3 regions of the Lutispora sp. genome follow, and region 2 is predicted to be linked to each of the others. Evidence: riboswitches for the same ligand, from Rfam matches in the RefSeq annotation. Region 2 holds a riboswitch; each other region holds the start of a gene.
The links. Region 2 has a riboswitch for molybdenum cofactor ahead of ACESM9_RS12325 (NADH-dependent [FeFe] hydrogenase, group A6). Riboswitches for the same ligand answer to the same signal wherever they lie in the genome.
Positions count from the first base shown of each region.

Region 1 (11,890 bases), on a different contig from region 2:
CACTGGATTTTCACCTGTAGCTCCATAGTCAGCTCCGGCTTTCATCATGGCTGCAGTAGCTATGCTGTTTGTACCGATGGCTATCAGTTGGAGAGAAGGGTGTTTTTCTTTCAATTGTTCCACTACCATTTTTCCCATTCTTCCTCCCTGGCCGTCAATTATTACTATCTTCATTAGTCATGCTCCTTTCTTACGTTTTTTCCTTTCATGTTATTCTGAGCATCAATATTATCTCCATAGAAGATTTATTTACCTAAATTTTAACACAGCTTTAGTCCAAATCATAGTTGTAACACAAAAAGACAAAACCGGCAATCGCCGGTTCTATCTGGTTATTTCTCTTGTCTCAAGGCCTTCACTAATGCTACACATGCGAATATCATGACTATGGCAAAGGGGAAGGCTGCCGCAATGGATGCAGTCTGAAGTGCCTCCAAACCTCCTCCTAGTAACAATGCAAATGCAAGCAAAGCCTGTACCACACCCCAGAGTATTTTCTTTGAGTTTGTCGGATTTAAATCTCCCTGCTGTGACATCATTCCCAATACAAAGGTTGCTGAGTTTGCTGATGTTATGAAGAAAGTACCCAACAGGAATACTGCAATAACCGATATTATAAATCCCAAGGGATATTTGTTCGTGACTATGAAGAATGCTGTTTCCGTAACCTTTATAGCTTCTGCTGCCACATCTGATCCAAGATTTATGCCTAGTGTTCCGAATACTGCAAACCAAATAAAAGAGGCAAGAGTTGGAGCTAGTATAACGCCTAGAACAAACTCCTTTATAGTTCTTCCTTTTGATATTCTTGCGATGAATGTGCCTACAAATGGCGCCCATGCTATCCACCAAGCCCAATAGAATATGGTCCATTTACCAATCCATTTGTTGTCACCAAAGGCTTCAATATGAAAGCTATCATAAATAAATTTATCAAAATAGTTACCAATCCCGTTTGTCAGAGAATTCAACATGGCAACCTTAGGTCCAACGATTATGGATAATGCCAATATTGCAAATGCCAAAACCAGATTTAAATCAGACAACATTTTTATACCTTTATCTATTCCACTGACAGCAGTCCATATATATATAACTGTTATAACAGCGATTATTGTAAGTTGTACAATTGTTGTGGCAGGCAATCCAAACATGAAGTTAAGTCCGCTGTTTATCTGAAGTGTTCCAATACCAAGGGATGTAGCAACACCTGCTACTGTGGCAAATATTGCAAGTATATCAATAGTTTTACCTATAGGTCCTCTAACACCCTTTTCACCAATAAGTGGCAGGAAGATGCTGCTTATGAGACCAGGTGCATTTTTTCTAAATTGGAAATATGCAAGTGCCATACCTATAACCGCATAGTTTGCCCACGGATGGATACCCCAGTGGAAAAATGACTGCTTCATGGCAAAGTTGGCTGCTTCTACTGTAGCACCTTCTAAGCCCAAGGGGCTAAGATAATGATTCAATGGTTCAGCTACTCCCCAAAACACAAGTCCTATACCCATTCCAGATCCGAAGAGCATTCCAAACCAGGAAACTGTACTGAATTCAGGCTTTGAATCATCCGATCCCAGCTTTATATTTCCATACTTTGAAAAGCCTATTATAATGCAAAATACTACGAATAGGAACATGGATATGAGATAGAACCAACTGAAATTATCCACTAAATAGTTAAATAAAGCATTTGCAGCATTTCCAAAGTTGGCTGGAGCTATAAGTCCCCAGCCAACAATGGCAAATACCACTATCAAGGAAATAATATATACCGTATTGTCTTTTTTAACTTCCTTCATATGGTAATCCTCTCAATTCATTATATTTTAACTTTGAACACAGTTTGTTCTTTTATATCTGTTGTGAGAGCATCTAAGGCAACACCTACTCTGTGATAACGAAGCTTGAATTGAACTTCCTTCGGTGAGCTTGGATCACCAAGAGGATATGGTATTGATATTGTAGGTACCATTCTATTTGAACCCACAGTCTTTGCAACAGGTATTAGATTAGCCATTTGCACTATGGTTATACCTGCCTTTTCAATTTCTTTTGTCATCGTTGCACCGCAACGTGTACAAGTACCTCAGGTGGAGGTGAGTATAACTGCCTTGACACCATCAGCTACAAGCTCTGCAGCTATCTCTCTTCCCATTCTTGCTGCCTCTGCCTGTGTGGTACCGGTACCAACTGTAGCGTAGAAGTACTTGTATACTCCTCCTATCTTTCCTTCCTTTTCATAAGCTCTAAGAGCATCCAAAGGAACTATAACATCTGGGTCAGCATTGGCTGCAGCAGGATCAAAGCCGGCATGAATTGTCATGTATTCACCTTCTACCAAATCGTCAAGCTCTGAAATATCGTATTTGCCCCATTTAGTAGCTGATGCAGATTGAATCCTGTCTGGATTTCCAACGGGCACAATACCTCCGGAGGTTACCATGGCAACCTTTATCTTGCTTAATTCATCCGGTGAAATAGCCGGCGCTATAGGAACCAAATCTGATGGAGGTATCGGAAGCTCACTTTGGAACTTTTCTCCCCTTATCTTTTTAAGAAGCATATTGATTACCCTGTCTGCTGCATTTACAGGAGGGTTAAGATATACCTGCTTCCTTATGCCTCTTCCGAAATAGCCTTCCTCTTCAGCTGAAAGAAGCTCCTCTCCATTCATAAGCTTTATAGCAAATTTAGCCATTGCGGCTACATCTTTTCTCATGGAGGCTGCACTTGCTCCGCCTTTAAAAATGTACATATCTTTTTTGAACATTTCAACACCGGGGTTTTCTTCATTCATTGAAGTTATTACCGGTACATTGAATTTCTCTTTTACAGCTTTGCATATGTTTCCGCAGGCACTTCCGTATCTTCCGGCTCTGAATGCAGGTCCTGCAAAGAATATATCAAATTCTTTTCCTTCAAGAAAACCCAATATTGTTTTTATAGCCTCTTCCTGTCTTGAGCCCATGAAGTTATCACCACATATGATTGTATGTGTAACTTGATACTCATCACCAAGCTGTTTTTGAAGCTCCATAGCCGGTCCTACCAAACCTTCTCTTATCTCAGGAGCATGATCGGCCATTTCTTCTCCGCCTATTTGCCCAAAAAATTGATTTATATATAAAATAGCTTTTTTCATTTATTGCACCTCCCTAAAACTCTTTCATGGTCTTCGTTGACCAGCCTACAACCATATCGCCGCAGAACATGGCATTGTTTTCCATTATAATTGAGCCGTCTTCCCTGACAGATGGGCCTAGTATTGCATCATTACTCCATCCGCCGGACAGACCGTCTCTAGCTAGGGATTCAAGCTCTCCTATTACTGTTTCCATAGGAGGAAGTTCAATCAGTTCAGAAACATTTCCACAGGATACTATGGCATTTGCTTTTTCATCCAAAGCAACCAAGGGCTGTGAAGCGCCATCTCTTCCTGTACATTCATTAGTGAGACCTATAGTCTTGACTCCTGCATCTTCTAAAGCAACTATACATGCTATAAAATCAGCATCAGGATTTCCATAACCCTCTTCAGCTACAATAGCCGAGTCAGCGCCTAAAGATTTTGCCATCTGTGCCACAAAAAGAGCGGCTCTTTGCTTCTGTTCAAGGGCAACATTCAGGTTTGACATTATAACTCCCAGGAAGTTAATGGTCTTCCCATGCTCTTGATATAGTCTTTTTATCATAGGGAAGTTTTGAAAATCGTAAGTTGACCATTTTGAAGAGCAAGGCATAAATGAACCTGATATCATAGCCCCATCTAACACTTCATTGGGATGCATGAAGGTTGGAAGCATCCTATTGCAATCCCAGCCATAAGCCAGATCGTTATATCCTAATTCCTCCATCTGTGATTGAGGCTGAAGTACAAGAACTACGCTTGGAAGTGCATTTACTTCTGCTGATCTCTTTGTTACAGGTTCCAGTTCATAAACTTCTGTTTCTTCCGGTTCAAGATTCTCGACACATTTGCCTACGTATTCAGCAAGTCTCATACCTGCCCATCTTAAGGCATGATTTTTCTTCTGTTGTTCTCTTTTTTCGAAGTCCTCATCGGTATCTGCAACTAGAACCAGATTTTTCAGCTGTGAAAAATAAGTATATTTTGCTCCTTCGCCGCCCATATCGATAAGTCCATCCTGGAAACCACCCCAGTGCCTTCCAACTACGAGTATGCTTGAATCCTTAAGAGCATGAATCTTGCCATCTCCGGCCTGCATAAGCTCTCCAGTCACTCCTGGGAACACCGGACCTCCACCTACACGGCATCTCGCTTCAATAGCTTCCTTGACAGGAACCAGACGAACCATATCTCCGGGTTTAACAATATGAAGATCCGCTTCTGTAATATGTTCATCTTCAAAAACAACGCCCAGGGCTTCTTCTTTATTGATAGTCAAAAGACCATCCTTGAATTCTGTTTTAGCACCAAACACGATGTCCTTTACATAGAAATTTCCAATTTCCAGTCTCATTTTTGCACTCCTCTCAATGCCATTTTTTAATAGCATAAGTATGTTATTTTTGTAACATTTTAATTGTAACACAAAACAGTTTGTAATGTAAACATGTTTATTTATTAAACGTATTTATAATAGCTTCACTTGTTTCTTCTATAAATCAATAAAAAAGACTCTATTACAATTAGTTATATCAATTTTTATTAATGTAATTTATGTCTTCCTCTGAACTATAGAGATTATTATATTTCTCAATATGTAATTCCCATGCTATAATTATTATTGAATTCTAGTTAATGAATGAGGTATTAATAATGAGCGTTGATAAAAAAACTTTACAGAAAAGAAGAATGATGGGATATTTTATTGATGCCGCCAAGCAGATAATAGATGAAAGAGGCATAGAAGCTCTATCTGCCCGTGAAGTGGCAGACATAGCAGGCTATAATAGTGCTACACTATATAATTATTTTGATGATTTGGAGCACCTGACTTTCTACGCATCATTAAGTTATCTCAAAGACTATATTTACGACCTTAAATGCCATATGAAGAGCGCCAAAAATCCCATAGAAAGGTATCTTAAGGTATGGGAGTGCTTTTGTCGTCACTCTTACAGCATGCCAAAAATTTATTATGAGATATTCTTTGGAAGACACAGTACCAAACTGAACAATTCTATAAAGGACTATTATTCAATATTTCCTGAAGAATTAGAGGACATGGAGGAAGACATAAAACCAATGCTTCTTGGTCAGGATATATATGAAAGAAACCTTACATTGCTCAGACCATGCATAAATGCAGGTTATATAAAAGTAGAAGATATAGATAAATTAAACGAAATGGTAATACTCATATATCAAGGTCTGCTTACAAGACTTGTCAAAGGCCAGACCAACTATTCAGCAGAAGAAGCCAAAGAAAAAACCCTCTTTTATTTAAAGCAAGTTTTTATATCCTTTGGAGTTTGTGTTTGATTCAACAGGTAGGGTTCTCAATGGATCATAGTATATTATCGTATAAAATATCAAAAACTACTTTCAAATCTAAATCTTCATATTGAGGAGGTATTTTATGCGTGAAGGATTGATCCCTGCATTACTTGGTACTGCAGTTACAGCCACAGGTACCGCAATGAGGGTCCGAGACATGCGTAGGCATGGTATGACCAAAAGGGATACAAGAGTAGCAATAGGAGCAGGCCTCATCGGTTTAGGTCTCGCCCATATCGCTCTCGGCAGCATAGACCTTTTTCAAAACGGAAGATCTTAGATTGGAAATGCGGGGCTAGTATGCCCCGCATGAATTATTTTATAAAGCTTTATTCTATACTTTTTCCAGCTTCATTCCTGTATTGTGTCCATTAAGATCCTGTTTCTCGAAGCTATCATCCTCGACCCGTTCTATTGCATCTGCCAATGTTTCTGTCTTTATATAATCTTCATAGATGTTGACTGCGTTTGCTATTTCATCATCGCCATCGTAGAATATTTTTATTCTATCCAACATTTCATAGCCATTGTTCTTTCTCATCTGCTGAACCTTGGATATAAACTCTCTCGCATAGCCTTCATCCAAAAGTTCCTGGGTAAGGGTTGTTTCCAGTATTACAAACAGATTATTCTCCATGCCTACTGTGAAACCTTCCTTGGCTGTTATGGTGATGAGAACATGATCCTTAACCACATCAAGGGTTTCTCCATCAACAGTAAGCTTGAGAGTTTCGCCTGCTTCCAGCTTCTTCACTGCTTCTGCTCCATCAACTTCTGCCAAAGCTTTACCCAATAGTTTTATCTTTGGACCAAATATGGGGCCTGCAACCTTGAAGTTTGGCTTCAGGCTGAATTCCATATATTCATCAAGATGCTTTGCAAATACTACTTCTTTTACATTTAGCTCTTCCTGGAATAAAGGTACAAGATCCTTTATCAATTCTTCATATTTGCCATCTATCAATACTTCTGCAATTGGTTGTCTTACCTTGATTCTTACCTTTTCTCTTGCAGCTCTGCCCAGGCTTACCAAATCTCTTACAAGATCCATTCTTTCCTCTATATGAGGTTCCAATAGTTCCTTATTCGCTACTGGATAGTCAGCCATATGGACTGATAATTCGCCTGTCAGGTCTTTATACATTTCTTCTGCCATAAAAGGTGAGAAAGGTGCTATAATCTTGGTCAATCCAACAAGTATTTCATAGGTTGTATTGTAAACTGCCTTTTTATCATCAGTTAATTCTGTTGCCCAGAATCTCCTTCTTGATCTTCTTATATACCAGTTGGAAAGATCTTCGTTGACAAAGTCCTGTATCTTCCTTACTGTCTTTGTCAAATCATATATAGACATTTCATATTCGATTTGAGCCAGCAAGTTATTGTACTTGGAAAGTATCCATTTGTCCAATTCAGGTCTGTCTTTATACTCTATGAAGAATTCCCTCGGGTCTATATTATCTGTGTTTGCATATAGTGTAAAGAAGGAGTATACATTTCTCAATGTGCCGAAGAATTTGCTGAGGACTTCCTTAAGACCATCTTCGTCAAATCTGGTAGGTGTCCAGGCAGGTGATACATAAAGGAGATACCATCTCAATGCATCGGCACCATATTTGTCAAACATTTCAAAGGGGTCAACTGTATTGCCTCTGGATTTTGACATCTTATGGCCGTCCTTATCCAGTATCAAATCATTTACCAATACCCTCTTGTAAGGGGAAGTTCCCATTACAAAGGTGGATATGGCCATAAGTGAGTAGAACCAACCTCTGGTTTGGTCTATACCCTCGCATATGAAATCTGCAGGGAAAAGCTCATGGAAGTTTTCCTTGTTTTCAAAGGGATAGTGATGCTGTGCAAAAGGCATTGAACCACTATCGAACCAACAATCAATTACCTCAGGAACCCTTGTCATTGTGCCGCCGCATTTATCACATTTCAGATGAACTTGGTCTACATAAGGCCTGTGCAATTCAATACTTTCGTCTATTTCTTCTATGGCCCTTTCAATTAACTCTTTCCTGGAACCAACGGAAGTGATATGGCCACATTCACATTTCCAGATATTCAAAGGTGTTCCCCAGTATCTGTTTCGTGATAAAGCCCAGTCATTTACATTTTCCAGCCAGTTGCCAAATCTTTTTTCTCCTACAAAGTCCGGATACCATTCAACCTTACTATTGTTTTCTACCAACTGGTCTCTAAGTTTTGTCATTTCAATATACCATCCGGGCTTAGCATAATATAATAGAGGTGTCTGGCATCTCCAGCAGTGGGGATAATTGTGGGCCATCTTTTCTTTCTTGAAAAGCTTACCTTCCTGAGCCAACCATTTTATTATATCCAAATCCGCATCCATTACGAACTGGCCTTCCCAGGGTGTAGTGGTGAATTTACCTGTTTCATCAACAGGTTGGAATACGGGAAGATCATATCTTCTGCCTGTATTATAGTCATCTTCACCAAAGGCAGGGGCAGTATGAACTATACCTGTACCGTCTTCTGTAGTTACATAATCTGCAACGGTTACATAAAATGCTTTCTTGTCAGCTTCTATAAAGGGCATCAGCTGCTCATATTCCATGTATTCTAGATCCTTGCCTGAAAGCTCTTCCAATACTTCAAAATCTTCTCCCAGAACCTTCTTGGAAAGATGTTTTTCTACATAATATATTGTATCGTCCTGTTTAACCTTAAGATAGGTTTCTTCAGGATTTACGGTCAATGCCACGTTAGATGGAAGAGTCCATGGTGTGGTAGTCCATACCAGGAAGTATTCATCCGCATCTTTTCTCTTAAACTTTACTATTACAGTATTGGTTTTTACTTCCTTATAACCTTGAGCTACTTCGTGGGAAGCCAAGCCTGTACCACAGCGACTGCAGTAGGGCAATATCTTGTGGCCTTCATACATGAGGCCTTCTTTGAAAAATTTGTCCAGTATCCACCATTCGCTCTCTATATAGTCGTTGTCCAGTGTTATATAAGGGTTATCCATATCTATGGAGTATCCCATTCTCTCAGTCATTTCTCTCCACTGTTTTTCATATGTGAATACAGACTCACGGCATTTCTCATTGAACTCTGCTATTCCGTAATTCTCAATCTCTTGCTTGCTGGAAAGCTTCAGTTCCTTCTCAACTTCTATTTCAACAGGCAGTCCGTGAGTATCCCAGCCTGCTTTTCTTTTGACCTCATGGCCCTTCATGCTTTGATATCGGCATACAGAGTCCTTCAAAGTTCTAGCAATTACATGATGTATGCCAGGCCTGCCATTAGCTGTTGGAGGTCCTTCGTAGAATATAAAGGGTTTTGCTCCTTTTCTATTTGCAACCACTTTGTCGAGAATGTCTACTTCTTTCCAAAACTCGGATATTTGTTTTTCTCTCTCTGCTACCGGTTTCTCTGAAAGAGGTTTAAATTTCATTAGACTCATCTCCTTGCATATTTGTATAAATGAAAAACCCTATGGCAAAAACCATAGGGACGTTTGGACACGCGGTACCACCCTCATTACAGCCCAAAACAGGCTGTCACTCGGTAAATTTAACGCATTACTGCGGAATACCCTACTGAGCTTCGAGCATCCGGCTCCAAGGTGATCTTCGTCAAGAGCTCTGCAAATAATCTTTCACCAAACGATTATCTCTCTGAATGCATCATCTCCTGCTACTGTCCTCTTCATGGCCATTCAAATAGCTTTTTTCACAATTAAGCTACATTGTACACCAACTGAATACATTTTGTCAATACTTAGTCTTTAACTAATATTAATTATTAATATAATATGAAACCTTTCTTATAATCCATAGGAAAGTATAAATCTACCTTAGTGTTAACTTTCCGTAATGGATTTCAAGAAAGGTTTCCTTGGTCGTTATAAATGCTTCAATAGGAAACCTTTCTTATTCCATACTATGTATTAGTCTATAAAATGAAACAATTTATGTTTCTTGAAGGAAATCATAAACAAATGTAGAATCATTCTAATTAAGCGTTTCCGAGTTATGGTGCCTAAGTTTATATAATATGGCGCATAACCGGCAGGGTATAAATAGAAATGTTTATGCCTCCTCATTTTGGAAAGGAAACAGCAAGAAGCAGTTTCCTTTTAGACTGCTTTTTATTTTATCCAAAAATGATAATTAAGGAACATAATTATGAATAAAAAATTTCTATTTTTATCTCTCATAGCTATATTATCCTTTTTTACCGGTATAATATTCTTCATGCCAACAGATACCAGTGGTTTGCCTATCCTCAATAATGAGGAATACCAAACATCCGGTTTTGCTGTGTATACTGAAGACGGCGATATTATTTATACAAATAGCATTGAGAGCATAAGAAAAAGTATTTTCGGCAGCACCATGGTAACAACAGATAGTCAAACACTTAATAATCCCATTGGTATAGTTGAAAATCCACCCACTCAAAGTATTATATCAATAAAAGATATGGCGCTAAAATCTCTTGATAATGATAATAAAGTTCTAATAATATATATAGACGGCTTGGGCTATGACTTATATAAGAAAGCTATAGACTTAGGTATTATACCTTGCTTAGAATCAACAGGCATAGCTGAGAAGGCTTTGACAGTTTATCCCACCATAACCGATGTAACCTTTGCAGCTATGGTTACCGGAACCACACCCAAATATACAGGTATACATAATAGAGAGAAGAAGCCACTGGAGATTCCCACCATATTTGATAAAGCAGCGGAGATGGGTAAAACTTCAAAGGTTATAGAAGGCAACATAAAAATCATCATAGATGAGGTGGAAACCATTCTTAATATAGATGAAAACAATAACGGTACCATAGATGATGAAATATACAATAAAGCTCTGGAGGAGCTAAAAAACCCTCCTGATGTGTTATTGGTACACTTCCATTCCTATGATGATTTTGGTCATAAATATGGTCCAAATTCAGATGAAGCATTGGCCCAGCTTGGGGTTTTAGACTCCTATATAAAAGATCTCCTGGGTAGATTTAATGGAGATGTGATCATAACATCAGATCATGGCATGCATGATGAAGGTGAGGGAGGCGCCCATGGGAGCTTCTCAGAATCGGATTTGTTTATTCCTATTTGGACTCTGTTCTTGAAGAACACGGATTAGCACTGAGATAACCACGGATTTACACGGAGGTTTTTTGAAACCACTAAAAGGCACTAAAACTTCACTAAAAACACTAAAGAGTATAATTAATTATGCACATACTGCAGTTACCATAAAGCCAGTCAAAAGGATATAATATCGTACGAATTCTCTAATTTAGATTTCGCAAAGAGTCACTAGCAAAGTTAACAAAAATGCTCTATTATATATCTTTTGGACTTCACTGTATAGAAGAAAGCTACAGTATCTAGGGAATAATCATATGTGCAAGTGAACATATGATTATTTCCAGTACAGCAGCATCCTTATATATAGAATTAAGCATGTTTACCATAGTGAAAAATCATAAAAGAAGCAGGTGCTATATGAGCAAATTTTTTAGAAAATTTTCCATGTATGAGCTGGCAGTCATATCTCTGGCGGCGGCTTTGGGTGTTGGGATAAAACCCATAATAGTTCCCCTGGTACACATAATTACAGGTCCCCTATACATCCCCGGCGGTGCTGCAGCCGGCGGCTTTTACATGCTTTGGATAGTATTGGGACTAGGTATAACCAGAAAAATAGGCACCGGTACCCTTATAGGCTTTGTTCAGGCTTTACTGGTGATGATTACAGGAGTATACGGGAATCATGGAGCCGTGAGCTTAATAACATATACAATACCGGGTCTCTTTGTAGATATGGGAGCCTTGATATTAAGGAAAAATTTTACTACACCTTCAGGCTTTTTCATTCTTGGTTTATTGGCAAATATTTCGGGAACTTTCCTATCATCCATGGTCTTTTTCAGACTTCCCCTTATACCCTTGCTTCTATCCATCAGCGCAGCATCGCTCTCAGGAGGACTTGGAGGACTTATAGCATATAAGATAATGATCACAATAAACGGGCGGGGTGATATATATGAAAAATAAGAAGCTAATACTGGTTATTGCAATACTGGCAGTTGTTACACTGGCTTTAGGTTATATAAATATGAGAAGCATTAACAATGCTGGAACCGAAGAGGGCACCATAACCTTCAAGTGGGGCGAAAACACAGCAGCTTTAAGCTTTGAAGAAATCACTGTCATAGAAAATCATGAGTTCAAAGCTATAGAAGATACCTCCACTTCAGGCCCTGCTTCTAGAAAGTATAAAGGAGTATTTCTTAAGGATGTACTGAACAGGGCAGGTATAGATGATTCAACCATAGAATCCGCTACAAGGGTTACAGTAAAAGGCTTGGACGGCTATGTAATTGCTATGGCTGCCCAAGAGGTTTTGTCAGATAATGTTTACCTGG
Region 1 covers NZ_JAWLCK010000041.1:3,742-15,631, reverse strand. Annotated here, with positions in the region: gene ACESM9_RS07950 (DUF3842 family protein) at 1-174, opposite strand, end outside; gene ACESM9_RS07945 (BCCT family transporter) at 333-1,805, opposite strand; gene grdH (betaine reductase selenoprotein B) at 1,826-3,148, opposite strand; gene ACESM9_RS07935 (glycine/sarcosine/betaine reductase component B subunit) at 3,162-4,487, opposite strand; gene ACESM9_RS07930 (TetR/AcrR family transcriptional regulator) at 4,787-5,452, shown strand; gene ACESM9_RS07925 (asparagine synthase) at 5,550-5,747, shown strand; gene ileS (isoleucine--tRNA ligase) at 5,802-8,906, opposite strand; T-box leader at 8,950-9,164, opposite strand; molybdenum cofactor riboswitch at 9,457-9,576, shown strand; gene ACESM9_RS07915 (alkaline phosphatase family protein) at 9,631-10,602, shown strand; gene ACESM9_RS07910 (ECF transporter S component) at 10,968-11,519, shown strand; gene ACESM9_RS07905 (molybdopterin-dependent oxidoreductase) at 11,509-11,890, shown strand, end outside.
Region 1: another riboswitch for molybdenum cofactor. It lies ahead of ACESM9_RS07915 (alkaline phosphatase family protein); the one in region 2 lies ahead of ACESM9_RS12325 (NADH-dependent [FeFe] hydrogenase, group A6).

Region 2 (8,139 bases):
AATAATTTTCCTGCATTGCCGGTTCCATGGGCAACAGCAACATTAACATCTAGATCTCCTATCTTTACAGTCGCTTCCTTTATTCCTTCCAAGCCTCTTACAGGAGTATAATCTATATTATCCAGATCTTTACCTTCCAATATATCTGCCACTGTCCTTAAAGCAGCTTCCATAACACCGCCTGTTGCTCCAAATATAACCGCTGCCCCTGTAGACTCACCCATCACTTTATCAAATCTATCATTTTCTAAAGCTTTAAAATCTATCCCAGCCTCTTTTATCATCTTAGCCAATTCCCTTGTAGTCAATACCGCATCCACATCTCTCAATCCGTCTACAGTCAATTCTTCTCTACCTGATTCAAACTTCTTAGCTGTACAAGGCATTATTGATACCACAAATATTTTATTAGGATCAATATTCATCTTTTCTGCATAATAGGATTTTGCTAAAGCTCCCAACATCTGATGAGGGGATTTACATGTTGATAAATTGTCAATAAAATCATTGTGGTAATGCTCACAGTACTTTATCCAACCAGGAGAACAGGATGTTATCATCGGGAGCTTCCCTCCGTTTTTTATCCTGCTGATGAGTTCTGTTCCTTCTTCTATAATAGTCAAGTCTGCTGCAAAATCAGTATCAAAAACTTTATCAAACCCTAATCTTCTTAAAGCAGAAACCATTTTTCCTTCTACATTTGTGCCTACCGGCAATCCGAATTCTTCACCCAATGCAACTCTAACAGCAGGTGCAGTCTGGGCGATTACATAAAGTTGGTCATTCTCTAAAGCTTCCCATACTCTATCTCTGTCATCTTTTTCTCTAAGGGCACCTACAGGACATACCTTTATACATTGACCACAGTTAATACAGGCAACTTCAGAAAGGCTTCTTCCATAAGAAGTTGTTACTGTAGTGTTTACACCCCTATTTGCAAAGTTTATAACGCCTGTACCTTGAATATTTTTGCATATACTTATACACCTTCCGCAGAGTATGCACTTATTCTGATCCCTGACTATTGAAGGTGATGCCATATCAACTTTATATTCGATCTTCTCACCTTCGTAATCTACAGCATCTATGCCTGCTTCCTCGGCCATCTTCTGTAGCTCACAGTTCAGGTTTCTAGAACATGTGAGACATTCCCTTTCATGTCTGGCTAGTATAAGCTTAAGTACGGTGGTTCGAGCTTCTCTAACGGCCTTTGAAGATGTCTTTACCTCCATGCCTTCTGCAACAGGAAGTACACAAGCAGCCTGCAAAGACCTTGCTCCTTTAACCTCAACAAGACACATTCTACAAGCTCCAACTTCATTTATATCTTTTAAAAAGCAAAGTGTAGGAATATTAATGTTTAAACCTTTTGCTGCCTCCAAGACTGTTGTACCTTTGGGAACCTGGGTCTTGATACCATCAATTGTCAGGTTTACCATGTCCATTATGCTTATCCCCCTTATAATAAAGTAGAAAAATAAAAACTCCTTGTAAAAGGAGTTTTTCACAAACTTAACACTACTATATACCAATTATAAAGTATACAGCTGATACTACTCCTTTCCAAACACAGGAGGCATGAACATTTCTATCCACACCCATCGATCTGCAAGCCATAGATAACTCCTTAGGTTTACAGATTCGGAGTTATTCAATTAATTATCATCTTGCATTGCATATATGTATATTGTTAAAATTATCACATTGTCATAAATTATTTTACTACTTCTATCGTGTTCTGTCAAATATTTATTCTGTGGTTGCGTTTTTATTATATGGACAGTCACTTGTATAAGGTACTCCTACTCTTAGCTACATGAAGTGCTTTTATCAGAGCCGGTAAAGTAAAAATCCCCAGATGGACTTCCAGACTTTTTTACCATATGTATATCGGATATGAACATCTCATTATCCATATCCTTGCACATATCATAGATGGTAAGGGCTGCAGCAGATACAGCCGTCAGGGCTTCCATATCTACTCCACTCATTCCATAGGTTCTTACTATGGCAGCTATATCTATTTTGCAGTTTTCTCCATCTATTTTAAAGTCCAAATCCACACTGAAAATATTGCTTCCGTGATTCATGGGTATTATGCTGGAAGTGCCCTTTGCACCCATAATGCCACCTACCTGGGCTACAGATAGCACATCTCCTTTTTTTATCTTTCCTTCTTTTATGGCTCTCAGGGTCTCCTTTTTCATATAGATAGAGCCTCGAGCTATGGCTTCCCTTATGTTTTCATTCTTTTCAGATATATCCATCATCCTGGTATAGCCTTTTTTATTTGTATGAGATAATCTTTCCAAAGCATTTACCTCCAATTTATACTTCTACCTAATATTATACTTCTTGGAGGCAATAATACTATATAAGAAACCAAAAAAATAGCTGCGTCAAATAACGCAGCTATTATCTATCTTAGTACATTCCCATGTCTCCGCCCATTCCTGCTCCGGGCATTGGTTTTTCTTTTTCTGGAAGATCTGCTACAACGCTCTCAGTTGTAAGAAGCATTGAAGCGATGGATGCAGCATTCTCAAGTGCTGATCTTGTAACCTTTGTTGGGTCAACTATACCTGCTTCAATCATGTTGACATATCTTTCATTCAATGCATCAAAGCCTACTCCTGCTTCGCTGTTCATTACCTTTTCAACTATTACAGAACCTTCAAGTCCAGCATTCTCTGCAATCTGTCTCACTGGTTCTTCCAAAGCTCTTCTTATGATCTGAATACCTGTCTTTTCATCTCCATGAGCATCCTTTAATAATTCTTCAACAGCCTTTATAGCATTTACAAGAGCAACTCCGCCGCCAGGTACTATACCTTCTTCTACTGCAGCCTTTGTTGCAGCAAGAGCGTCTTCGATTCTCAGTTTTCTTTCCTTAAGTTCTGTTTCTGTTGCAGCACCAACTTTGATAACTGCTACACCGCCAGCCAATTTTGCAAGTCTTTCCTGAAGCTTTTCTCTATCGAAGTCGGAAGTAGTTTCTTCTATCTGAGCCTTAATCTGTTTTACTCTATCTTTTATTTCCTTAGCATCTCCAGCACCGTCAACGATTATAGTGTTTTCTTTCTGAACCTTAACCTGTCTTGCTCTTCCTAGTTGCTCAAGCTTTGTCTCTTTAATATCTAAGCCTAATTCTTCGGATATTACCTGTCCGCCAGTAAGTATAGCTATATCATCAAGCATTGCCTTTCTTCTGTCGCCAAAGCCAGGTGCTTTAACAGCAACGCAAGTAAATGTTCCTCTTAATTTGTTTACTATCAATGTAGCAAGAGCTTCGCCTTCGATGTCTTCAGCGATTATCAAAAGCTTCTTGCCCTGTTGAACTATCTGCTCCAATACTGGAAGAAGATCCTGGATATTTGATATCTTCTTATCAGTTATAAGTATATAGGGCTCATCAAGTACAGCTTCCATCTTTTCTGTATCTGTGATCATGTAAGGAGATACATAACCTCTGTCAAACTGCATACCTTCTACAACATCCAGAGTTGTACCGAAAGTATTTGATTCTTCTACAGTTATAACTCCGTCCTTGCCTACTTTTTCCATAGCTTCGGAAATGATTTCTCCGATGGATTCTTCTCCTGCTGATATGGAGGCAACCTGTGCTATAGCAGATTTATTTTCGATTGGCTTGGAAAACTTTTTGATTTCTTCTACCGCAGTAGCTACAGCCTTATTGATACCCTTTTTCAATACCATTGGGTTTGCTCCTGCAGCAACATTCTTCAAACCTTCTCTTATTATTGCCTGAGCAAGCAATGTAGCTGTTGTTGTACCATCACCTGCTACATCGTTTGTCTTTGTTGCAACTTCCTTAACCAATTGAGCTCCCATATTCTCAAAGGGATCTTCAAGTTCTACTTCTTTCGCAATTGTTACACCGTCATTGGTGATAAGGGGAGAACCGAATTTCTTGTCTAATACAACATTTCTTCCCTTGGGTCCTAATGTTATCTTAACTGTATCTGCCAGCTGATTTACTCCTCTTTCAAGAGCTCTTCTTGCATCTTCGCCAAACCTGATCTGTTTTGCCATTTATTTACCCTCCCTTATTATTCTACTATTGCTAATACATCGTTTTGTCTGAGGATCAAGTATTCTTCCCCATCAATCTTAACTTCTGTGCCAGCATATTTAGAGTATATTACTCTGTCGCCAACCTTTAATTCAAGGGGTATCTTTTTACCGTCAACTAACTCTCCTGAACCAACGGCCAATACTTCGCCCTGCATTGGTTTTTCCTTTGCAGTACCGGGTAATACTATGCCGCTTTTGGTTGTTTCTTCATTTTCCAATACCTTAATAACAACTCTGTCTCCAAGTGGTTTGATATTCATCAATAACCCTCCTTAAGTTTTTATTATACAAAATTTGTATGTATCCCTTATTATTAGCACTCACTTAAGATGAGTGCTAATTACAATATAATAATAATTAATGGTTTAGTTCTTCGCAAATTTATAATTTCGCATTTTCTTGGGTTTTTTGGTCATTTTCTTCTATTAATTTAAATTATTGCTTAATTGCATTGTTTTTCTTTATTTATATTTGAATTTCCTTTGATTTCACAAAAAAAACAAAATGGTTATACTAAAAAAGGCTCTCTATCATTTAACTATTACAATACAAGCCTTTTTTAGTATAGCCAATAGTATCTAATTCATTCATTTTCTACAAAAAATATCCTCGTATATCTTCTCTATTTCTTCCACAGCCGCATTTCTGAATCTTTCATATTTGTCAATAAGCTCCTTGGCTTCCTTGGTAAGCTTTGAGCCTCCCCCTTTGGCACCCCCTATTTCCCTTTCCAGAAGTTCCATATTCAATTCTTCTTCAGCATTCTTTATAATATTCAATGCCTTTGAATAAGCCATTCCCATTTCACTTGCAGCCTTATTCAAAGAGCCTAAATTGTCTACGAGAAGCAAAAGCCTATAAGGTCCTTGCCCAAATACTTTATCGCCGTTATCATTTTTTATCCAGAGACTATATCCTGGTTTCATGCATCCAACCTCACCATCACATATTTTTCTCTATGCCTTATTATATCTATTTTACCATATATTCTGGTAAACATTTTATGGAGAAAAATATTATCTACATCTTTGGTATCGAATTCTGCCAGTATCTTACCGTCCTCCAAAAATATTATTTTATCGCAGTAGTTGAGGGCGTAATTTGGATCATGGAGGGTTATGAGCCCTACACGCCTTTCTTTATTTATCAAATCCCTTATACAGGATAGCATCATATGTCTGTTATTATAGTCCAATGCGCTGTCAGGTTCGTCAAAGAGCATAATCTCTGCATTCTGCATAAGGCTTCTGCATATGATAACAAGCTGCTTCTGTCCTTCGCTTAGTTGTAGAAAATTGGCATAGGCATACTTCTCCATGGACATCTTTTTCAGTATATCATAGGCAAGTTTCTTATGCTCCTTCGTAGGAGAGGCGAACATACCCAGATAGGGAGTTATGCCCATCAATACTACATCTATCACCTTGGTGTTATATATTATGCTGTTTCTCTGGGGCATAAAGCTGATATGCCTTGCCCTTTGCTTTTCATCAAAGGAAAAACAGTCCACATCCTTTATAATGCATTTACCTGATATGGGCTTTATAAGACCGCTGATTGTCTTCAACAGTGTGGTTTTGCCTGCACCATTGAGTCCTAAAAGAGCAGTCAATTCTCCCTGTTTTAATGAAAAGCTTATGTCATCCAATATTATTTTATTATCATAGCCTGCCTTTATATTTTCTATTTTTAATATATCCATATTTCCTCCTAATAACGACTCATGAGATATGCTAAATACGGTGCCCCGATAAAGGTGGTGAGAATGCTTATTGGTATTTCGCTGCCGGCTATACTCCTGGCAAGACAATCTGCAAAGCCAAGGAGTATGGCACCTATAAAGCCGCTTAATATGGTAGTACTGAAATCATTGGTTTTTCTTATCATCCTGGCTATGTGAGGAGCTATAAGACCTATGAAGGCAATTAGCCCTGTTATGCATATGATACTGGCCACTATCAATGTGGAAAATATGATTACAGCCCAGCGGGCTGATTCTACTTTTACTCCCAGGCTTTTGGCTTCTTCATCGCTTAAGGACAGTACATTTATCTTCCACCTGAGCAGAATAATACCAATAATTCCTATTAAAAATAAAGGCAACATAGTCAATACCTTATCAGCGGTGACGGATGCAAAGCTTCCCATAGCCCAAAACTCCATGGTTGCCAGCTCCTTCTCAGGATCAGCAAGGTATTTCATCATCATTATGACTCCCTGGGCAATAGAACCTATGACTATGCCGGCAAGGACAAAGGTAACCACCCCTTTTTCCCTGGACAGCTTAGCTAGACCCAGGGCGACAAAAACTGCCCCAACCCCTCCTACAAAAGCGCTAATTGCTACGCTCAGGGTTCCACCTGTTAAGAATATAATAGCTATGGCAGCACCTAAATTAGCTCCAGATGCCACTCCTATAATATCCGGGCTAGCCAAGGGATTCTTAAAGATTATCTGATATATGCTGCCTGCTATGCTAAGTCCTATCCCTGATATAATGACCATTATGGTCCTTGGGAGGCGGAGGGTATAAAAAACGGTTCTCACCATATCCTCCACTTCTCCCCCTGTAACAATACCAATTATATCTCTGACAGATATAGGGTACTTCCCAGTGCCTATGGATAGAAAAAATACAGACACAAACAGCACAGCAATGACTATGTATTTACCTATGCCCCTATCATTTATATTTTCAGGTAAACTTTCATCTCTCATTATTTTGTCAAATCCTCTTTATTAATCTCTATACCATAAAATTCTTTATAAAAATAAGCTGTATCCTCTGTGAATTTTTCATAAGGGTATTTATCTCCGTATAAAACGCTTGTAAGCCACATGGTGCCCAAAATACTTGATGGTACTGGTGAATCCCATGCTTCAAAGGCATCAGGCATCATATACACTTGACCTTTTTGCACAGCATTAACTGCTTTTAATCTCTCATCCTTTAAAATATCCTCCTTGGTATAAGCTGCAGATGGAACTCCAATTATAACATCCGGGTTATAGGTCAGAAGCTGTTCGTAGGAGATGGTTGCCCAATAGGTATCATCTATATCCGAAGCTACATTGATGCCTCCAGCAGCTTCTACCATAAAAGTTTGGTACATGTTCTTTGTTGCAGTGGAAAGAAAATCACTGTTTCCTCCTATATAAACTTTTGTCTTGCCTTCTTCCCCAATAAGACTCTTTATTTCTGAAAGTTTATCATCATAGTATGATTTCAATTTTTCACCAGTATTTTCTGTTCCTGTAGCTTTGCTTATCATATCTATGGATTCCTTTAGCAGATCCATATTCTCCGGGTTAACTGCAATTACATTTATTCCTAGTTTTTCGAGATTTTCCACCGCATCCTTCATTCTTATGGGCAATATTACCAGATCTGGTTCTAGAGCTATGCATCCCTCTAAATCAAAGTTCTTTGGACTGCCTACGTTTGGAAGCTGATTAAACTGAGGGGCAGCCAGTGAATAAATAGGTCTTTTGTCAGCACCTGTCTCTATGCCCACTACACTATCCTCCAATCCAAGAGCTATAAGCAAAGATGTGGTTATGTAATACACACTTACTATTCGTTCCGGCTTTTCACCGATAACTATTTCTCTGCCCAGATGGTCTGTTATTTTTATTTCGGTTTTTTCCTCTGAGTCAGATTCTGCTGGTACCTGTGTATCAGGAGCATTGACCTTTTGTGTTGTACAACCAGCCATAGATATTACCATGGTAAGTATAAGAAATAATGCTAAAATTTTTGTTGAAAACTTTTTAGAAAACATACTTCCACTCCTTTTGCTATATTCGTTATACTTTTATTTAAATAACGCTCTATTTATATATTACCATTAATACTGAAATATTCAAGTATAAAATCAGGATCTTTTCAAACATCATAAAGGCTTCCTATGGATTATAAAATATGCTTATTCAAATAGGCTTAGTGTTGTAATTGCCACGGTTTTCCAGTATAATGAACCTAATCATCAAAATTTGAAACAAGGAGGGATCTTCATGTCATTAAAGGAAGTATTGGCTAAATCA
Region 2 covers NZ_JAWLCK010000102.1:754-8,892, reverse strand. Annotated here, with positions in the region: gene ACESM9_RS12325 (NADH-dependent [FeFe] hydrogenase, group A6) at 1-1,445, opposite strand, end outside; molybdenum cofactor riboswitch at 1,541-1,659, opposite strand; gene moaC (cyclic pyranopterin monophosphate synthase MoaC) at 1,809-2,312, opposite strand; gene groL (chaperonin GroEL) at 2,425-4,053, opposite strand; gene groES (co-chaperone GroES) at 4,071-4,355, opposite strand; gene ACESM9_RS12305 (winged helix-turn-helix domain-containing protein) at 4,683-5,021, opposite strand; gene ACESM9_RS12300 (ABC transporter ATP-binding protein) at 5,018-5,797, opposite strand; gene ACESM9_RS12295 (FecCD family ABC transporter permease) at 5,806-6,813, opposite strand; gene ACESM9_RS12290 (ABC transporter substrate-binding protein) at 6,813-7,877, opposite strand; gene ACESM9_RS12285 (YtxH domain-containing protein) at 8,110-8,139, shown strand, end outside.

Region 3 (11,890 bases), on a different contig from region 2:
TCTCTTGTTGAATATGCCGTTGTTTTCTCTTAAAAGCTTAGCTAAAAAGTCAATCTGTTGCTCTAGTTCTTTAATATGACTGGTTACTCCAAGTCTGGCCAATATCTCCATCCTATGAAACCACATCATCCACTCCGAATCTTTGAGCACATTGACATCAGGGTTAAAATCCTGCATGCAAAATGCTGCTGGTGCTATTAGTTGATTTCTTTTTAAAACATGTATGTATGGTATAGGTGACAACTCTACCATTCTCTTAATAGAATCAACAACTATTTCTTTATTTTCCTCACTTCTCCAAGCTTTTGTATATGCAAGAAGCCTCAGGTCATATATACAAGGCCATTTGGTTCCATCCATAAAGACCAGTTTATCCTTATAATGTATTGCAATATCATCTATAGCAGAAACTGAACATACAAACTTAAGCTTATCCAAAGCCCATTCTATCTGCTCTTTAACAAAATGTCTATCTTCTATTCCTGCGTGAGCAAAGGTAGCAGCTCTTATAACCTTTGAACCTCCAAATGATTTATGATCCAGTATTTTACCAATATTAAATAAGCATCCTTTGTCGAAGGTGTCCTCTCTTCTCTCCAACTCTCCAAGCATTCCTTTAAGAGAAGGTTGATTTGGCAAGACACCCTTTTCCGATAATAATCTGATAGCAGTTTCTACTCCTTTTTCGCTATGAAAGTCCTCCTCTATCCAACCATCTGGACTCTGCCTTTCTATAAACTCCTGGACAAGCTTGTCCTCTAAAATCTGGCTTTGTAATAGCTCCTCTTCATCAGAACTCATTTCATTTAGAATTTCTTTTTTTACTCTATACTTTATTGAAGGGCAAGCACTATCTAACAAATATCTTATTGTTTCATTCATATAGGTTTCCTTTCTCCATAAACCTTTTTGCATTTTTCTTTTAACTTCAAACTATCATTTGTCTTACTTCCTACTGCTATTGGATAATTTTGTAATTCCTGAATTCTGTTCTAATTTATCTATAAAATCCTTTGCCTTTGCTAATATGACTTTTCCACTATCGTAAGTGAGTAAATCATATATCTCCTGAAATGGCGCCCATCTATATTCTTCAACCTCATCCTGGTCTATCACTACCTCTTGAGTTGTTGCATCAGCTATGAAGAAAATTACTTCTTTATATGTATTTTCAGCTACTTTATACTTATCATATTCCCTGAATCCTTCATGGGGTTTTATAACCAACCCTGTTTCCTCATATACCTCCCTTATGCAAGTCTCCTCTTCAGTTTCTTTACCTTCAACATGTCCCTTGGGAAACCCCCAGTGTCTGTCCGGTGAATTGCTTCTAATAGCTAAAAATTCTATATCATTATTTATTTTTCTATAAACAATAGCTCCACACGATTTCTCTAATTTCATAATAACTCCCCTCATCGCCATGATGTATATATCATTCTTCCCATTCGGAAGCTAACATTCCATAAACGATATGATTAACATAATGACTATATAGCCATTCAGCTTCTCTTATAATGCCTTCTTTTGTAAAGCCCAGTCTTTCAGCAATAGCTCTGCTTTTATAATTCTTTTCAGCACACCTGATTTCTACCCTGTTTAAGTTGTATACATTAAAAGCATGATCAATAAATGCTCTACATGCTTTTGTCATTATGCCTCTACCCACATATCTTTTGTCAAGCCAATATCCTATGTTTACCGATCTATTAAACCAGTTGATTCCATAATAGCCTATTACTCCTGCAAACTCCCCTTTGTACCATATTCCTGCCTGAAATCCTTCGTTTGATGCAAACTGTTTCTTTGTCATTTCGATAAACCCTATAGCATCCTCTATTGTTTGGGTACCATCTACCCAGGGTAACCATTCTCTCAAATAATACCTACAAGAATTAATTGACTCAAACATTGCCATTGCATGATTATTATCAAGCAGTCTTAATTCTACATCCTCATCAACGACATGCCTGAACATATAGTTAACCCCCTCCCGTAAATATATCTACTTGATTTATATTGCATATAGTTCAAGAACTATGAAATGATTTTTACCTCAGTATTTTCTCAAATTCCGTTATATAAATCCCATCTTTCACCTCAATATCTTTTTTCTTTTTATAACCGTTTTTTAAATATAAATTTACAGCGGGAAGATTATCCTTGCCAGTACATACAATAATTTTATTGATATTGCTATTTATTTCTTCTACAAAGTTAATAAGTTTATTTGCTATACCCATTCTAAAAAAGTCCGGATATATCGCAACTCTGTGTATATCTAATACATCGTCAATAACTTTAAATGAAATTATACCTGCTAGAACATCATTTATATGGTATCCATAAAAAATTTCATCACATTGTTGCAAACTATCTATGGTCTCCTTCAAGGCTGGTATCTCATAAAAGCCTATAAGCTGGGCTTCTATTTTATATGAGGCTCTTTGCAAATCCATTACACGATTTGCTGTTTTCATATCCTTTAGGTTAAGTCTCTTAATCATTTCTTTCTCCTTTTATTTCATATAATTCTATGATTATTCCATATTCTCCAGTATTGCTTTATCAATATATGCCTAAATTTTACCATAATATTTTAATACTTGCTATGTCAATTTACATACTCTTCTAATTACGACAGATCAAACCTCATTTATCATGCATTTATGCCACTTGTCCCAATTTTGTAATTTTATTGTCATATTTAAAGGAGTTTACTAATATATGTAGAATAAGTAAATAAATATACACAATCGTTAATTGTATATAGACTCCGATTCCAAGAGCCCGATGAAGGACTTGGAACGATAGGGCATGGGGAGAAATGCCCATACCTGCCATTGTGCAAAGGAGTCCATCTGTGGGTGCAGTATTGCCAAAACAGATGGACTTTTATATTGAGAAAAAGGAGGTGAAGCTGGCATCGATATGATGTCAGCAAAGGATGAGCAAGGTATTGATGATCTCTCCAGAGAAGTGCATCGGCTGCAGAACCTGTGAGCTGATTTGCTCCTTCAACAGGATGGAAGAATTCAATCCGAAACAAGCTGCCGTGTCTGTATTTGCCTATGATGAGGCTGCCATAGCAGTTCCTATCATGTGCATGCAGTGTGAAGATCCTTCCTGCATGAAGGTTTGTCCTGTGGGAGCAATCGTGAGAGATGAAAAGGATGCAGTCATAATCGACATCCAAAAGTGCATCGGCTGCAAAATGTGCATAAGCGCATGTCCTCTTGGCAACATCACCTTTAGTCCTACTCAGAAAAAGCTAATCAAATGTGACCTGTGTGGAGGAAATCCACAATGTGCAGAATTCTGTCCTTCAGGAGCAATACAGTATAAAGAAGCTACACCTGCAAATCTGAACAAAAAGAAAAAAATGGGTGAAAAGTTCAAGGATTTGTTTGGGGAGGTGTATGAGCAATGTTAGGTTTTACAGGAAAACTTCTCAGAGTAAACTTGACTGACAAGACCATAAAAAAGGAAAATCTAAACCTGGAAGATGCCAAGAAATATATAGGTGCAAGAGGCTTAGGCACCAAATACTTCATGAATGAAGTGGATCCCAAAGTGGAACCCTTCAGCCCCGACAATAAACTTATATTCATGACAGGTCCACTTACTGGTACTCTGGCCACATCCAGCGGAAGATATGAAGTAGTTGCTAAAGCACCCCTCACAGGAACCATAGGTGCATCCAATTCCGGTGGCCATTTCGGTCCCGAGCTTAAGTATGCCGGATACGATGGAATAATATTTGAAGGAAAATCAGAAAAGCCCGTTTATCTATACATTAATGATGATGAAGTGGAAATAAGAGATGCAGAACACCTGTGGGGCAAAAATGTATTTGAGACCACGGATATGCTCCTGGAAGAAGTAGGTGACGATGCAAGAGTCGCCTGCATAGGACCCGGCGGAGAAAAACTGGTATTATTCGCCACGGTTATGAACGACAAGCATAGAGCTGCAGGAAGGTCTGGTCTTGGTGCTGTTATGGGTTCTAAAAATCTTAAGGCTGTTGCAGTAAAGGGTTCAAAATCAGTTCAGGTAGCAAAACCTAAGGAATTTTTGGAAATATGCAAGAAGAGCAGAAAGATGCTTAAAGACCATCCTGTAACAGGTGGAGGATTGCCAACCTATGGTACAGAAATACTTGTGAATATATTGAACCAGAGCGGCGGTCTCCCAACAAGAAACTGGAAAGACGGTGGCATATTTGAGCATGCAGATGAGACTTCGGGAGAAACTTTAACAGAAAAATATCTGGTTAGAAATAAGGGCTGCTTCGGATGCAATATGGGCTGCGGAAGAGTAACAAGGATTCCTGAAGGTAAGTTCAAGAGCTTCGGTGAAGGTCCTGAATATGAGGCAGGCTGGTCCTATGGTGCAGATTGCGGAGTAAGGAATCTGGAAGCTATCTGCAAAGCCAATTTCATATGCAATGAGCTGGGTATCGACCCAATAACCATGGGTTCCACCATTGCCTGTGCTATGGAAATGTATGAAAAAGGCATATTAACCAGAGAAGAATTAGGAAGAGATCTCCCCTTTGGAGATGATGAAGGTATAGTAGAATTTACAAGAATGACAGGTTTGAGAGAAGGATTTGGAGACAAGTTGGCAATGGGCTCCTACAGAATGGCAGAGTCATATGGCCATCCAGAGCTTTCCATGTCTGTGAAAAAGCAGGAAATGCCAGCTTATGACGGCAGATGCTTACAGGGTATGGGTCTTGAATATGCTACATCAAATCGTGGCGGCTGCCATGTGAGAGGATACCTCACTTCTCCTGAAATACTTGGAATTCCTGCTAAGCTTGATCCATTGGTAACAGATGAAAAAGCTCCCTGGCTCAAAACCTTCCAGGATCTCACCGCGGTAGTGGATTCTGCAGGTATATGCTTATTCACCACCTTCGGAATAGGTCTTCCTGAGATATCTGAAATGTTAAGAACTGCCATGGGCGTTGATTTTACCGATGAAGAGGTGCTGCAGGCAGGAGAAAGAATTTGGAATTTAGAGAAGCTGTTCAATCTTGAAGCAGGCTTCACAAAGGATGATGACAGGCTTCCTGACAGATTGCTCAAGGAGCCCATGCCTGCAGGTCCTGCAAAAGGATTGGTCAATCAGCTAGATGTGATGCTCAAGGAATACTATGAGGTAAGAGGTTGGGATGAAAACGGCATACCAACGGAAGAAAAACTTAAAGAACTGTCAATTAAATAAGCAAGGTCTATGGCTGTCGGTATCACATTACCGACAGCCTAAATTTAAAGAAGCAAGGAGGGGAATTTCATGATAGTAAAATATTTTGCATATATAAGAGATTACACTGGTGCAAAGGAAATTGAAATTGACCATTTCCCCACTTTAAATGATCTTCTCCTTAAACTCTGCGAAAGATATGGTTCAAAATTTAGAAATAAAATATTTTCAAATGGGAATCTCAGCAATGAGATAATTATTCTGGTCAACGGGAGAAATATTGTGCATCTCCAGGGGCTTGACACCTGTCTCAGCTCTGATGATGAGATAAGCATATTCCCGGTGGTAGCAGGAGGCTGATGAATTTTGTTTGAAAAATATCCCAAGGAACATAGGTATACATTGGCAATGCTGCAGGACTTGCAAAAGGAATATGGTTATATACCCAAAGAAAAGCTTCTGGAGCTTTCTCAATACTTGGACATCCCTCTTTCCAAGCTTTACAGCATGGCTACTTTTTACAAGGCACTGAGTTTAAAACCCAAGGGTAGATATATCATAAAGGTTTGTGACGGCACTGCTTGCCATATAAGATCATCAAAAAGCCTGCTGGATGAGATAGAGAATTCTCTTGGAATAAAACCTGGCGAAACCACAAAAGACGGCAAATTTTCCTTAGAAGTCGTCAATTGCCTTGGTTCCTGTGCCATAGCTCCAGTTATGGTTATTAATGACAGATATTATGGCAAGCTGACATCTTCCAAAGTAAGGGAGATACTAAGAGAATACGGGGGTGCTGGGGATGAATAGGACAGTATATGTCTGCTGCGGCACCGGCTGCCTGGCAAACAACAGCTTAGATGTATACAGAGAATTAAAGAGGCTTATTGAAGAGCATGAAGTAGATGCAGATGTTAAAACCATTGTAAAAGCCACGGGTTGCAATGGTTTATGCGAAAAAGGACCCTTAGTAAAAATTGAGCCTGACAATATATGCTACAGCAAAGTAAAGGCCAGTGATGTTAAAGAAATTGTAGAGAAAACCCTTATCAATGGCCAGATAGTAAACAGGTTATTGATATTTGATACTGCTCAGGGAAAAAAAGTTATATCCCACAAAGACACGGATTTTTATAAATCTCAGCAAAAAATAGCCTTAAGGAATATAGGAGAAATAGATCCTGCAAATATTGACGACTATATTGAGCGCGGCGGATATGAAGCTCTTAGTAAGGTTTTATTTCAGATGACTCCCGAGGGTGTAATATCTGAGATAGAAAAATCCGGATTGCGAGGCAGAGGCGGCGGTGGCTTCCCCACAGGGCGGAAGTGGAGGCAGTGTTGCAACGTAAACTACTTCCCCAAATATGTAATATGCAACGGTGATGAAGGAGATCCGGGAGCCTTCATGGATAGAAGCATTTTAGAAGGGGATCCCAATACAGTCATAGAAGGAATGATAATATGCGCCTACTCCATAAAGTCTCATAGAGGATTCATATACATAAGAGACGAGTATTCACTGGCTCTGAAGAATATGGATTGTGCTTTGAGACAGGCAAGAGAGAGGGGCTATCTGGGTAAAAATATAATGAACAGCGGTTTTGATTTTGATATAGAAATCGTAAGAGGTGGCGGAGCCTTTGTCTGCGGTGAATCCACAGCCCTCATGCAATCTATCGAAGGCAATGTGGGAGAACCCAGAGCCAAGTATATACATTCTGTGGAAAAGGGCTTATGGGGGCAACCCACTGTGCTGAACAATGTTGAAACCTGGGCAAATGTACCTGAAATAATAATGAAAGGCTCTGACTGGTTCAGCTCCATAGGTACTGAAAACAGCAAAGGCACAAAGGTGTTTTCACTGGTTGGGAAAGTTAAAAATACAGGTCTTGTGGAAATTCCTATGGGCACAACTTTGAGGGAACTGGTATTCAAAATCGGAGGAGGCATAATAGGAGACAAGAAGTTTAAGGCGGTTCAAAGCGGCGGTCCTTCAGGCGGCTGCATACCTGAAAGCCTTATGGACCTGCCTGTGGATTTTGATACTCTAAAAAATATAGGCTCCATGATGGGTTCTGGCGGCATGATAGTCATGGATGAAAGAACATGTATGGTAGATGTGGCAAGATATTATCTAAATTTCCTATCTGAAGAATCCTGCGGCAAATGTGTTGCCTGCAGAGAAGGCATAAAGAGAATGCTGGAGATCCTCACAGATATATGCAACGGCAAAGGTTCTGAGGAGGATTTAGATCTTCTGGAAAGTCTGTGCCACACTGTGGAAGAAGCCTCTCTCTGTGGATTGGGAAAAACCGCTCCAAATCCTGTGCTGACTACATTGAAGTATTTCAAAGATGAATATTATGCACATATCAGGGATAAAAGGTGTCCTGCAGGGGTCTGTCCCGAGCTCACAGAATATGAAATCGATGAAAAACTGTGCATAAGTTGTGGCTTATGTGCGAAAAATTGTCCCGCCTCAGCCATATGGGGAGAAAAAGGAAAACCTTATTATATTAATACTGAATCCTGCGTAAAATGCGGCAATTGCTTAGACAGCTGCAAATTCAACGCTGTAGGAGTAAAGAAGGGGGCCAGGTTATGAAGATTACCATAGATGGTATATTCTGTGAAGCCGAAAAGGGCGAGATGCTGCTTCAGATTGCCAGGAGAAACAATATATACATTCCTACCCTATGCCACAGTGATGCCTTGCCTGGCCTTGGAACCTGCAGACTGTGTGTAGTTGAGATATTGGACAGAGGCAGAAAAGGTGTGGTAGCCTCCTGTATTTATCCTGTGAAGAACGAGATAGAGGTATTTACCCATTCAGATAAGATTAAATCCATCAGAAGAAACCTGCTTATGCTTTTATATGCAAGAACTCCCCAGGATGAGACCATAGACAGTCTTCGAAAAGAATACCATGTGCCTGACAATATAAGATTTTCCGGTGATAAGGATGAACACTGCATACTATGCGGATTATGCGTAAGAGCTTGTCAAGAGTTGGGTACCAGCGCCATTTCCACGGTAAACAGGGGGATCACAAAGAAGGTTTCTACTCCCTATGACGAGCCTTCCACCCAGTGCATAGGCTGCGGTTCCTGCGCCTATTTATGCCCTACCAATGCTATAAAGATTGAAGAAATCAACGGAGTAAGAACTATATGGAATAAGGAATTCCGACTGGTGAGATGCACAAGATGCGGGAAACCCTTTGCAACGAAGGAACAGCTTGAATATAACCGTAAGAAGCTAGGAGAGGATCATGTAGAGCTGTTGTGCGAAAGCTGCAAGAAGGCAGTCACCGGTGAAAAGCTTAGGGATATATATGAGAGAGTTTAGATAAATAGGGATATGCTATTTTAATCATATCCCTATTTATAAATCTACTTGCAGCTTTTTTATATATATTGAACATTAATTCATCACATTTCATGATATAAATAATGCTTAATCTTGCTCCAATTTTTCCCTAGTGCTTTTCGATGTGATTTCTGCCCCCATTATTACTTCAATATTGTCAAGAAGATACTTTTTACCCTTATCATTGATAACTACCATATCATATTCAACACCATTATAACTCTTTCTCTGACTTTCGAAACCATAATTAATAGAATTATCATTGATAACAGTCCTGGTTTTGCCAGTTTCTGTAGTCTCTTCACTCAGTATTCCCATAGCTTTCAATCTTTTATTGATTTCAACTCCCGTTAATCTTTTGCTTTGGTTCAAATCAATGCACATATTAACACATCTAGAAAACTCATTGACTCCTATTTTCCCTTCAGGAAAACGTACTTTACTTTTTTGCTCCGAAGTTATTACAAAAACCCTAGATCTGGGTTCACTTCTTTTTGAACTGTATACACCCCTAGTAACGTTGTCCAGTACTTCTGCTACAAAATAAAAGCACCTTATTATTCTTGGATCATTAAGAAAGCTTTCCTCTTCAATCTTTTCTCCATTTATTGGGTTGATACCATTTGCGATTTTCTGAAGAACTAGTCTTGCTTTCTGAATTTTTTCTAATTCTTCATTCATCTTTTTCCCTCCTTACCATCTCTGTATCAGGAGTTTAAAAATCACTCATACATACTTCAATATCCCTTAAAAACAAAGGCTCCCTGGATGCTTCATTCATTTCTCTTTAATTTATATTGTATTATTAATACTGTGAATTCTCAATATAAACTTACATCAGCATCATCACAGTATAAGCCCCTACAATGCCCCCCGTTACCACTAGCATAACATTGGCCTTGTAAAGGGATAAAATCACAGCAAAACCCCCTCCTACAAGGGCTGAATATATATCTCCTGTGGATGTGACTATTCCGGGAAATATAAGTGCTCCTAAAGTGGCATAGGGTATAAACTGAAGAAATACCTTCAAATATGGCGGCAGCTTCATATCCTTCAAAAATACCATAGGAAGCAATCGAGGTATATATGTCACTATAGCCATAAGAATCACAAGTATAAACAAGTTATTCATCAATCTTCAACCCCCTGTGGAAAAAATATAGTACCTAAAGATGCTGCGCCTATAGTAGCAATTATTATGGTTAATCCCGAAGAAAGAGCCGCAAACATAGGAATCCATTTAAGTAATGAATGTATCACCATGGATATGGCGGCAACCACCAGTATGGGTCTGGATTTTTTCATTGAAGGCAGCAGCAGGCCTAAAAACATGCAATATATAGCTATCCCCATACTGTTTTGAAGAGTATCAGGCAATGCCGTTCCAAATAAAAGACCTAGCCAAGTGCCTGCATTCCAGGAAAAGAAAGCCATGACATTTAACCCCAATTGAAAATATGGGCTTATCTTCTTTTCTTCCCTCATTGAAGCCAATGAAAATGTCTCATCAGTGATACCGAAAGCCAATAAAGACAGAAACCTCTTTGATGTCCTTTCATCAACTCGCTGGGATAGCGATGCCGACATAAGAAAATGCCTGAAATTCAATATAAATGTTGTCATAACAATCTCTATGGTAGTTGCCCCCAGCGTCAGCATATTTACTCCAACAAACTGGCTGGATCCTGCGAAGACTACCGAAGAAAGCATTATACTAATTGTATTCGGAATTTTAGAAGCCTTCGACAAAATGCCGAAGGCTATAGCGATTGGAATATATCCTAAGCCTATTGGTATTGCGGCTCTTAGTCCATCTTTAAACTCTGTTCCTTTGTTCAAAACCTGTCCCTCGCATTTCTATTTCGTATGTTAAAAAATTATTAAAACATTTGTTATATAAAATTATAAAATCTTGACCCCAATTGTTTATTAGTTGCTTTTGTACTCAATTAAAAAATACATTCAATAGAGATCCAATAACCAGATACTCCAAGAATACTACTGCAATGCAAGCCACTATAAAAATTGATAATTTCAGCTCTCCCATCTGGTCCTTCCAATACCTTCCTCTGAGTAATGAGAATATATCTGGAGTAAAGGAGTACCTTACAGATTCTCTAAAATCATCAGAGTCTCTAAATATAAAATAAAAGATTTTTCTATATATGGGTATGTTAAGCACCAGCAGTATAACAATTAACAGTGTCTTGATATTTACCACCTCCACAATACTACTGTCACTCTGTAACTAAGCCAGCCTTACAATAAGATAGTCATCATAGTGCTCAAATCCTAGTGCATTATATGCCTTTACAGCAGGAATATTATCCTTTACTACCATAAGTGTAGGCATTTTACCTCTTCCTATTATCCTTTCGCATATCTCTGAAACAACTGCTTTGGCATAGCCTTTACCCCTTTCTTCTGACCGGGTATATACGCTGCCTATCTGATTGATCTTTGGTGTATAGGTATGAATCCCTGCCTGAGCCACCATTTTACCATCTTTTTCAGCAATGATAAAATCTTCCTCCTTTGCCCTTTGAGATAATGTTTTTATAATTTCCTCTCTGGTAGTAGATTGATTGAATCCTTTTACCCTTCCTTCCAAAACAAAATCAACTATTTTATCGTCTGTAGCTCCAACTGCGTCAATGAAGCTTACTCCTTCCAGTGTAAAAGGTTTAAAGTTTTTATTTATAAAGTAAGAGCTTTCATCCCATTCCAGAACGTTTTTATAGTCTTTAATCTCATCATACAAAGGCTTTACAACTTTCCTCATACCCAGCAGGAATTTAAAATCTCTTTTTCTCATAATCTCTGCAAACAAAGGCACTGCTTCGATCCTTTCAAAATGAGGTATACAGCTTCCCAGATTATAGAAAGGCAGGATTCCTCTTAATTCTTCTCCCTCAAAGAATCCATAATAGTCTCCACATCTTCTCATATCCGGATTATTATCAATGCCAAACTCAATTATATTTGCATAGAGAAATGATGTCTCAATCTCATTTCTTCCTATGTAATTCATAATTTTCTCTTTATCCCATTGTGTAAGCAATCTTATCATCATCTACACCTCCTTATAATGCAAAAACCCCACAGAGTTTCTCATAAGAGTGACTCCGAAGGGTTATATCCATTCGTGTAGGACTGCCTCAGTCCCTATGCTGCTCACATATACATGCTAAAGCATACTCACTTTTGAAGTATTATTCCATATATTTTTCATTTTGTCAATATGGTTGTTCCTCCATATTTTCGTACATCCGTTTACCACTCAATACAAGATATAGCTCGGCTT
Region 3 covers NZ_JAWLCK010000003.1:39,621-51,510, reverse strand. Annotated here, with positions in the region: gene ACESM9_RS01225 (hypothetical protein) at 1-882, opposite strand, end outside; gene ACESM9_RS01220 (bis(5'-nucleosyl)-tetraphosphatase) at 946-1,404, opposite strand; gene ACESM9_RS01215 (GNAT family N-acetyltransferase) at 1,436-1,978, opposite strand; gene ACESM9_RS01210 (GNAT family N-acetyltransferase) at 2,052-2,507, opposite strand; molybdenum cofactor riboswitch at 2,763-2,872, shown strand; gene ACESM9_RS01205 (4Fe-4S dicluster domain-containing protein) at 2,948-3,433, shown strand; gene ACESM9_RS01200 (aldehyde ferredoxin oxidoreductase family protein) at 3,427-5,232, shown strand; gene ACESM9_RS01195 (ubiquitin-like small modifier protein 1) at 5,302-5,571, shown strand; gene nuoE (NADH-quinone oxidoreductase subunit NuoE) at 5,578-6,021, shown strand; gene ACESM9_RS01185 (NADH-ubiquinone oxidoreductase-F iron-sulfur binding region domain-containing protein) at 6,014-7,819, shown strand; gene ACESM9_RS01180 (2Fe-2S iron-sulfur cluster-binding protein) at 7,816-8,562, shown strand; gene ACESM9_RS01175 (hypothetical protein) at 8,671-9,264, opposite strand; gene ACESM9_RS01170 (AzlD domain-containing protein) at 9,416-9,718, opposite strand; gene ACESM9_RS01165 (AzlC family ABC transporter permease) at 9,718-10,425, opposite strand; gene ACESM9_RS01160 (hypothetical protein) at 10,532-10,807, opposite strand; gene ACESM9_RS01155 (GNAT family N-acetyltransferase) at 10,835-11,659, opposite strand; gene ACESM9_RS01150 (DUF975 family protein) at 11,823-11,890, opposite strand, start outside.
Region 3: another riboswitch for molybdenum cofactor. It lies ahead of ACESM9_RS01205 (4Fe-4S dicluster domain-containing protein); the one in region 2 lies ahead of ACESM9_RS12325 (NADH-dependent [FeFe] hydrogenase, group A6).